DNA from 4 places in the Peteryoungia glycinendophytica genome. Region 4 is predicted to be linked to each of the others. Evidence: predicted binding sites of a transcription regulator. Region 4 holds the regulator's gene; each other region holds the start of a gene.
What was found. The regulator PhoB, encoded in region 4, activates phosphate uptake and scavenging genes when phosphate is short. The targets are predictions, from matches to a motif close to TGTCATNNANCTGTCAT.

Region 1: FJQ55_RS14530 (YdcH family protein) is a predicted target of PhoB. The motif match lies at 1,319-1,335, and genes of this name have one in related genera.
Region 2: FJQ55_RS13515 (DUF1045 domain-containing protein) is a predicted target of PhoB. The motif match lies at 1,192-1,208, and genes of this name have one in related genera.
Region 3: FJQ55_RS12350 (DUF1868 domain-containing protein) is a predicted target of PhoB. The motif match lies at 1,043-1,059, and genes of this name have one in related genera.

What each region holds. Positions count from the first base shown of each region.
Region 1 covers NZ_VFYP01000001.1:2,962,713-2,964,908, forward strand. Annotated here, with positions in the region: gene FJQ55_RS14520 (sulfite exporter TauE/SafE family protein) at 1-599, shown strand, start outside; gene FJQ55_RS14525 (ArsR/SmtB family transcription factor) at 669-929, shown strand; gene FJQ55_RS14530 (YdcH family protein) at 1,083-1,259, opposite strand; gene FJQ55_RS14535 (YdcH family protein) at 1,493-1,696, shown strand; gene purE (5-(carboxyamino)imidazole ribonucleotide mutase) at 1,715-2,196, shown strand, end outside.
Region 2 covers NZ_VFYP01000001.1:2,757,890-2,760,085, forward strand. Annotated here, with positions in the region: gene puuE (allantoinase PuuE) at 1-318, opposite strand, end outside; gene FJQ55_RS13515 (DUF1045 domain-containing protein) at 410-1,117, opposite strand; gene FJQ55_RS13520 (NAD(P)/FAD-dependent oxidoreductase) at 1,288-2,196, opposite strand, start outside.
Region 3 covers NZ_VFYP01000001.1:2,530,860-2,533,055, forward strand. Annotated here, with positions in the region: gene FJQ55_RS12345 (methyl-accepting chemotaxis protein) at 1-189, shown strand, start outside; gene FJQ55_RS12350 (DUF1868 domain-containing protein) at 277-999, opposite strand; gene carB (carbamoyl-phosphate synthase large subunit) at 1,261-2,196, shown strand, end outside.
Region 4 covers NZ_VFYP01000001.1:460,643-462,838, forward strand. Annotated here, with positions in the region: gene pstB (phosphate ABC transporter ATP-binding protein PstB) at 1-221, shown strand, start outside; gene phoU (phosphate signaling complex protein PhoU) at 269-982, shown strand; gene phoB (phosphate regulon transcriptional regulator PhoB) at 1,011-1,694, shown strand; gene FJQ55_RS02275 (GcrA family cell cycle regulator) at 1,829-2,196, opposite strand, start outside.

The sequences.
Region 1 (2,196 bases), 2.5 Mb from region 4:
TGGCGCTGTGGGCCTGGCGCCGGCACAACAACCGGGCAACACTTTATGTCATGCTTCCGGGCGCCATCATCGGCATCATCCTCGGCTGGGCGACGTCAACGCTCGTCTCGCCCAATGCCATGCGCCTGGTCCTCGGCAGCATTTCGCTGATCTTTGCACTGCGCTACTTTATCGAAAGTTATGCTGCACGGGACGGCGGAGAAAAGCCTCCAGCTCCCGAACGGCCAGTTGCCGGTTCCTTCTGGGGTGCCCTTGCCGGCTATTCGAGCTTCGTCGCCCATGCCGGCGGCCCGCCATTCCAAGTCTACACTCTACCATTGAAGCTCGACCCGAAGAGCTATACCGGCATGTCGACCCGCTTCTTCGCCATCCTCAACGCGATCAAGGTCATCCCCTATTTTGCCCTGGGCGAACTCGACAGCACCAATCTTACCCTGTCCGCCGTACTCCTGCCCGTGGCCCTTGTCTCGACCCTCATCGGCGCGAAGGTGGTTCACTACATGAAGCCGGCGATCTTCTATCCGCTGATGTATGGCATGGTTCTCATCGCCGGTGCGAAGCTCTTCTATGATGGCAGCACGGGCCTGCTCGGCCTTTGATCCGCAGATCCTTGCTGCACCGCACATCAACGCTTGCCGGACGCCGACCTTTGACATAACCTTTCGGTCATGACGAACGCGGACCCTTTCATGGCGATCGCAGACCCGAACCGGCGGCACATCCTCGAGGATCTGCGCCGGGGAGCAAAGACCGTCAACGATCTGGCGAGCCGCCTGCCGATCAGCCGCCCCGCCGTGTCCCAGCACCTGAAAGCGCTTCTCGATGCCGGCTTGGTCGAGGTCACCGCCGAGGGTACCCGCCGCTTCTACAGCGTCCGCCGCCCCGGCTTCGACCGCATGAACCTCTGGCTCGATCAGTTCTGGTCCTGACTCTTTGAAGTCCCGGAAAATTTCAGGCAAAGAAAAGCCCCGAAGTCCTTGGGAACTCCGGGGCGGGGGAAGCTGACGGGCTGCTTCATGAATACATCGGGATCTCGGGAGCCCTTGCGGCCATTGGATCCCGGCGCAGCCGACATGGGAAGGTTAGTGGCGTGTGGAAGCCTTCAGGCGTTCCATTTCATCCTTGAGGCGCAGTTTCAGTCGCTTCAGTTCGGCGATCTGACGGTCGTCGACGGAGGGGGATGCCAGCGCGTCATGAAGCTGCTCTTCGAGCGCCCCATGCTTCTTCTGCAGCGAGTCAAGATGAGCCTGTATGGTCATTTGATACGTCCTTCCTTGTCGCCTACCTCCAGCCCTCATCCGCTGGAGTTTCAGGCTTTGCGAAAGTAATGTGACATGAGAAATGCGGTTTGTCGAAGGCGATTTCGTGAAATCGACCCCGGAAAATCAGGGACAAGGATAACTTCCCGTTACCGGTATTTGATGATAGGAGCTTGCGCGAATCCACCGGGCATCCTTTAAGGATTGGCCACAGGGCGAAGATGGGGAACAAGATGGCCGATCAGGAACAGGCTGACATCCGGCTCTCGCTGGCGCGGCTTCGCCAGGAGCACGAGGACTACGACGCGGCGATCAATGCGATGATCTCGACCGGCTGCGAGGCCCTGAGAATCCAGCGGATGAAGAAGAAGAAACTGGCGATCAAGGACCGGATCACCGCCCTTGAGGACCAGATCATTCCCGACATCATCGCCTGAGCCTTGAAGGACGTGAGCATGACTGCTGACTGCCCGCCCGTCGCCATCATCATGGGAAGCCAGTCCGACTGGGAAACCATGAAGAACGCCGCCGATACGCTCGACGCACTCGGCGTCTCCTATGAAGCGCGCATCGTTTCGGCACATCGAACCCCAGACCGCATGTATGCCTTTGCCAAGGGCGCCCGTGACGAAGGCTTCCAGGTGATCATTGCTGGTGCCGGCGGTGCCGCTCACCTGCCCGGCATGGTGGCTTCGCTCTCGCCCCTGCCCGTCTTCGGTGTGCCGGTCCAGTCGAAATCCATGTCTGGCCTCGACAGCCTCTATTCCATTGTCCAGATGCCGGCCGGCATCCCCGTCGGCACACTCGCTATCGGTCGCGCCGGTGCCGTAAACGCCGCTCTTATGGCTGCCCGTGTTCTGGCCCTGCATGACGACGAGCTGGCCGACCGGCTGGACGAATGGATCGCCCGCCAGGCAGGATCTGTCGCCGAATACCC
Region 2 (2,196 bases), 2.3 Mb from region 4:
GGCGAGTGTCACGCCGTAGACGGTCACTGCCACCTTGCGCTCGGTAAACATCCGCCACAGCCGCCAGAAACCGGCGCGCGAACCGTATTCGTAGATCGATTCCATATTGAGATTGCGCTGGCCGGGCCAGGGCTGGGCGCCGACGATTTCCGACAGCAGGTTCTCCGAAGCCGGATCGCCGTCGAGAATATTGCTCTCTCCGCCCTCCTCGTAATTCACCACGAACTGCACCGCGACCCGCGCATCGCCCGGCCATTTCGGATCGGGGACATCGCGGCCATATCCAACAAGGTCGCGGGGATAAGGAGCAGTCGTCATCGGTTCACCTCTCGTGTTTTGATGCGAGGCTATTGGCGACGACGCTGGCTGTCGAGAGACACGATGCAGATTTTGCTGCGGCGCGAAGCAATCAGGCGATCTTGCGGCTGGAAACGCGACCCAACGGATGCAGCGAATGCACCTGGAATGGCGCCCCCTGCTCCGGCTCGACAAAGAGCGCCAGATTGGCAACGGTGACCGGTTCCGCCAGCACAGGGTCAAAATGCGCCTTCAACGCCTGCTCGATCCGCGGAAAATCCCGCGCCAGAAGCGGCCCCGTCAACGTCATATGGAAACGGAACTCGTCCATCACATAAGGATGGCCCCAACGGCTCAGATTGGAGAACTGCGGCGCCGACAACCGGTCCGGATTGCGTCGCTCGATTTCCGCCTCCGAAAGCGGCGCACGATAACCGTCGAAGGCCTGCACGACGGAAGCAGCCAGATGATCGACGGCAGAACAGGACCGGTCGAGAACGAGGCCATAGACCTCTCCGATTCGCCCCACCGAAAGCCCGGACAGCGTCACCGGCTCCATCGTGCCGGCAAAATGCATCAATTCCCGCAGCAGGGTCGCCTCGCTCGCGCCCTCGCTCAGTCGAAACGGCGCCTTGAAGGTGGCGTGAAAGCCGAACCGACGGGGAAGTGCCGTGTGAAAGGCGATTTCATGCACGCCGAGCCCCTTCAGGGCCGGATGGTCGGCCGGATGCCCCGAGTAGACATTACGTCCCAGCCAGCCGGCGGCAGCAAGCGTCAGCGGGTCGCCGGGCGGTGGCGTGAAGCAGATGGCATAACGCATGTCGAGCACCTCGTCCTGGCCCGGTTCGGGCACTTTAGCAAGTGCCGTTGCAACCCAGTGGTTAGGTGATTTGCATGACAGTATGACGAAACGGGAGGTCGCAAGCGACAGCATCTGCATGCGACATCTCAGGACCATGTGGTCACGAAGCCCGCAGTCGCATCTCCCGATCAATCCATCCTCGCCGCGACCGACAGGTGATGTGCCGTCGAAAAGCTCTCCGGCACAGCAGCCTCAAGGCCAAGGATCGGCGCAAGCGCCGCTCGTGCAAGCACGTGCGCCAGTCCGAAACTAACCTTGAACCCGCCGGTCAGCGCGATCACCCGCTCGGCCGCCGGATGCGGCCCGACCATCGGATCACGATCGATCGCCTTCGGCCGCAGCCCCGCCCAGCGTTCGATGACGTCGGCCTCGGCGAGTTGCGGCGCAAGCCGCACGGCGCGCGCCAACACGTCGCCCAGCTGCTGATCCGTCGTGAACGGATCATTGAACCGATCCTCGCTGGTACTGCCGATCGCCACCCGCCCGCCTTCGTGCGGCACGATATAGAGACCGTCGAGATAGAGGAGCGGCAGGTAGGGCGCGATCATTGGCGCGGAAAGAAGCGCGGCCTGCCCCTTGACCGGCTGACCAAGCGGCCGCGCCAGAACAGGCCCGAGAGCCGACAAGAGCGGGAAAGAGGCATGGCCCGCTGCGACGATGAGATGCCCGAAGGAGACGAAACGGCCATCGGAAAGCTGTGCAACGGATGCGGCCACATCGATGGCCGTCACCGTAACCCCTTCGTCGATCTTCACGCGCGAAGACCGTTTGAGCCGGGCAACGAGCAGCCCCGTCAGACCGCGCGGCGAAACCCGCGCGGCGAAGGTGTCAAAGACCAGTCCCGCAGCCGTCACCTCCGATGTCGGCCACAAAGCTCCATGCGGCGACTGGTCGATGACATTCCAGGAGAAAGACACGCCGTTCTGGTTCCAGTTGGCTTCAGACTCGGCCTGATGGCGCTCGGCAATCTTACGCAGATGCGGCTTTGGCAGAGGAATCAGACGCCCGGCACGGCGGTAGCCGGCGGAAAGCCCGGT
Region 3 (2,196 bases), 2.1 Mb from region 4:
GCCTATTCCGGCGCGAACAGCGGCCCGTCGCGCCCGGCACCCACCCAGACGCCCGGTCCCGCACGCCCGGCACCCGTTGCCGCAACCGCGCGTCCGGTCGCATCTCCGGCGCGTGCTCTCGCCGGAAAGATAGCCTCCGCCATAGGCGCCAAACCTGCCCCGAGCGGCGCGGAATGGGAAGAGTTTTAAGCAGCCTCAAGCGAAACCGACGACGAAAAATGGCGGGCTTCCCCGCCATTTTTTATGCCGCCAGGAAGTGACCGGTCCGCCTGACGCCTAGGGCTGCGGTTCTAGGACCAGCAATTCCTCAAAATGGTTCATGTCCTCGAAGCTGCAAAAGGCCGGCGGCCTGAGCGAGAGGATCGCAACCCGCTGCCGGATCTCCGCAACCACCTCTGCCAGGAATGACTGCCAGATCAACATCGTCTCGTCGTCGAAGCGCTCAATCATGTAGGCAAAGGTGATGTGAAAGGCATAGGTGTCATGGTCCGGATGGCGATAACCGAGCAGATCAGCCAGGCGATCACGCCACGAGCGCAAGGCGACCCGATCCGCCTCTGTCACCCCCTCAAGCGTCAGCCCGTTCGGCGTTGCCTCTGCGACCTGCATCTGAAAGGCCGGTCCCGGCACAAATCCGGCAAGCCGATCAAGAAGGATCGCCGTCATGTCATCTACCGGCGTTTCCAGCGGCACATCTTCCGGCCAATAGGGCAATTGTCGCCTATATTCGATAATGCCCTGGAATATCGTCATGTGCAGGCTGGATTCGGCCGTGAAGGCGAGGTGCTGACCACCCGGCATCCCACGATAGCGCGCGCGGACCTCCTGCAGCACGCCCTCCGTCTCCGACCCTGCCTCCAGGTGGCAAACGAGCGTATTGCCCGGCTCCGGCAGAAAAATGCCGGCAGCATTGTAGCGGGTCCCCAGATGCGGAATTGGCTTCGGATTCAAGCTGCGGGAAAACGGTCTGAGGTGCGGCGAAAGCGTGGAGAGCGTCATGGGGAGGTTCCGGTGGCATCTGAGCGGTGCCTAGAGCATCCTCACGAAACTCCTGTGACAGAGCGACCCAAATCGGCGCCATTCGCCGTCCGCCCCTCCCTCCCCAACTTTCCTGCCAAAGCCGGCAATTATGGGGTTGGTTTGCACGCCGACTTTCCCTATAAGCCGCTTCTAGCCTGAAAAGACCATCTCTCTGCGCCCGGCCGGTGACCTCCCTCACCCAGGCCGGTTTTTCGCGCAGGTCAAAGAACGGATAGAGCCATGCCGAAGCGCCAAGATATCAAGTCCATCCTCATCATTGGCGCAGGGCCGATCGTCATCGGCCAGGCATGCGAGTTCGACTATTCCGGCACCCAGGCGGTGAAGGCGCTGAAGGAGGAAGGGTACCGGGTTATCCTGGTCAACTCCAACCCGGCCACCATCATGACCGATCCGGGCCTCGCCGACGCCACTTACGTCGAGCCGATCACGCCTGAAGTCGTCGCCAAGATCATCGCCAAGGAGCGCCCGGATGCGCTGCTCCCGACCATGGGCGGCCAGACGGCACTCAACACCGCGCTCTCCCTGAAGCGGATGGGCGTGCTTGACCGCTACAATGTCGAGATGATCGGCGCCAAGCCGGCTGCCATCGACATGGCCGAAGACCGCGCCCTCTTCCGCGAGGCCATGGCCCGCATCGGCCTTGAGACGCCGAAGTCGATGCTGGCCAATGCGACCGAGATCAAGGACGCCGACCGCAAGACCCATGAAGCTGCCCGCAACGAACTGCGTGCAAAACTCTCCGGCGCCGAACTCGACAAGGCGCTCGACGAGCTGGAAAACCAGTGGAACCTGGGTGAGACCGACCGCAAGCAGCGCTACATGGCCCATGCCATGGCGATCGCCGCCCAGGCGCTCGACCATGTCGGCCTGCCCGCCATCATCCGCCCGTCCTTCACCATGGGCGGCACCGGTGGCGGCATCGCCTACAACCGCTCGGAATTCTACGAGATCATCAATTCCGGCCTCGACGCCTCGCCGACGACGGAAGTCCTCATCGAGGAAAGCGTCCTCGGCTGGAAGGAATATGAAATGGAAGTCGTCCGCGACAAGGCGGACAACTGCATCATCATCTGCTCGATCGAAAACATCGACCCGATGGGCGTGCACACCGGTGACTCGATCACCGTTGCTCCGGCACTGACCCTGACGGACAAG
Region 4 (2,196 bases):
ACCCGATCGCAACCGCAAAGGTCGAGGAACTGATCCACGAACTGCGCGAGAACTACACGATCGTCATCGTCACCCACTCGATGCAGCAGGCCGCCCGCGTCTCCCAGCGTACGGCCATGTTCCATCTGGGCGAGCTCGTCGAAGAGAACGACACGGACAAGATGTTCACCAACCCGGACGATCAGCGCACGCAAGACTACATCATGGGCCGCTTCGGCTGAGGTCACTCGGTCACATCGGGCTCACTTCAACATCAAGGATCTAGGTTATGGCTTCCTCACACATCTATTCGGCCTTCGACGAGGAACTGAAATTCCTGATGCGCCGCATTTCCGAGATGGGCGGTCTGGCGGAGCAGATGGTCGCTGAAAGCGTGCGTTCGTTGGTCAATTCCGACGCAGCACTCGCCCAGAAGGTCATCTCTGACGACGTCGTCATGGACGCGATGGAAAAAGAAATCGGCGAAAAGGCTGTGGTGACCATCGCCAAGCGCCAGCCGGTCGCTTCGGACCTTCGCGAAATCATCGGTGCCCTTCGCATTGCCGCCGATCTGGAGCGCGTCGGCGATCTCGGCAAGAGCAACTCCAAGCGCGTTGTCGCCATCCAGGCGACGGGCGTTCCGCGCAAGCTCGCCCGCGGCCTTGAGCATCTCTCCGATCTGGCACTCGCCCAGCTCAAGGAAGTGCTCGACGTCTACACGACCCGCTCCGCCGAGAAGGCGAAGTCGATCCGCGACCGGGACGAAGAGATCGATGCGATCTACACCTCGCTGTTCCGTGAGCTTCTGACCTACATGATGGAAGATCCGCGTAACATCACCAGCTGCACGCATCTTCTCTTCTGCGCCAAGAACATCGAGCGCATCGGCGACCACGCGACCAACATCGCGGAGACCATCTACTACATGACAACAGGTGCGCCGCCGGAAGGCGAGCGCCCGAAGGAAGACCTGACGTCTTCCGTCGGTGCGATCACCGAATGAGCCTTGGCCACAGCGAGGTGATGGTCTGATGCAGCCGAAGATTGCCGTGGTGGAAGACGAGGAGGCGCTGAGCGTCCTCCTGCGCTATAATCTGGAGTCGGAAGGATATGAGGTCGAAACGATCCTGCGCGGCGACGAGGCCGAGATCCGTCTGCAGGAACGGGTACCGGACCTGCTGATCCTCGACTGGATGCTCCCGGGCGTCTCGGGCATCGAGCTCTGCCGGCGCCTGCGCGTGCGACCGGAGACCGAGCGCCTGCCGATCATCATGCTGACCGCGCGAGGCGAGGAGAGCGAGCGAGTGCGCGGACTGGCGACGGGGGCCGACGACTATGTCGTCAAGCCCTTCTCGACGCCGGAACTGATGGCCCGGGTCAAGGCGATGCTCCGTCGTGCCAAGCCCGAGGTTCTGTCGAGTGTGCTCCGCTGCGGCGACATCGAGCTCGACCGCGAGACGCATCGCGTGCACCGCAAGAGCCGCGAAGTGCGCCTCGGCCCGACCGAGTTCCGGCTTCTCGAATTCCTGATGACCTCGCCCGGCCGCGTTTTCTCGCGTTCGCAGCTGCTCGACGGCGTGTGGGGTCACGACATCTATGTCGACGAGCGCACGGTCGACGTGCATGTCGGGCGCCTGCGCAAGGCGCTGAATTTCTCCAACATGCAGGATGTGATCCGGACCGTTCGCGGTGCGGGCTATTCGATGGAAGCCTGAGGCTTCGAGCACTTGCCAACCAACCGAGGCCGCACGGAGGATTGTCCGTCGCGGCCCTTTTTGTTTTAACCTGCGGTTCAAAAGAAACGGGCCCCGAAGGACCCGTCTACATCATCTGATGTTCTTTCGATCGCTTAGCGAGCGGCCTTGCGGCGGTCGCTCACCGGCTGATAGGCCAGCTTTGCGTGATAAGTGCAGTAAGGCGATGCGTCGTTGATTTCGCAGCCGCAGAAGTGGAAGTCGTCCTTCATCGGATCGCCGATCGGCCACTTGCAAGTGCGTTCCGTCAGTTCCGTCAGCGCCAGACGGCGCGAGATCGGAACAACGACGTTCAGCGGACGGCTGACCTCGACTTCGTGGAAAGCGTCGACTTCGACTTCTTCTTTCAGCAGGGTGGCGCCGGAAGCCCGGGCAACGGTGCGGGTGGTGGCATTGGCGGCCGGACGGGCCTGGAAGGTCGTCGGGCGTTGCGTCTGTGTGGCGCGCTTGGCAGGACGCGCCG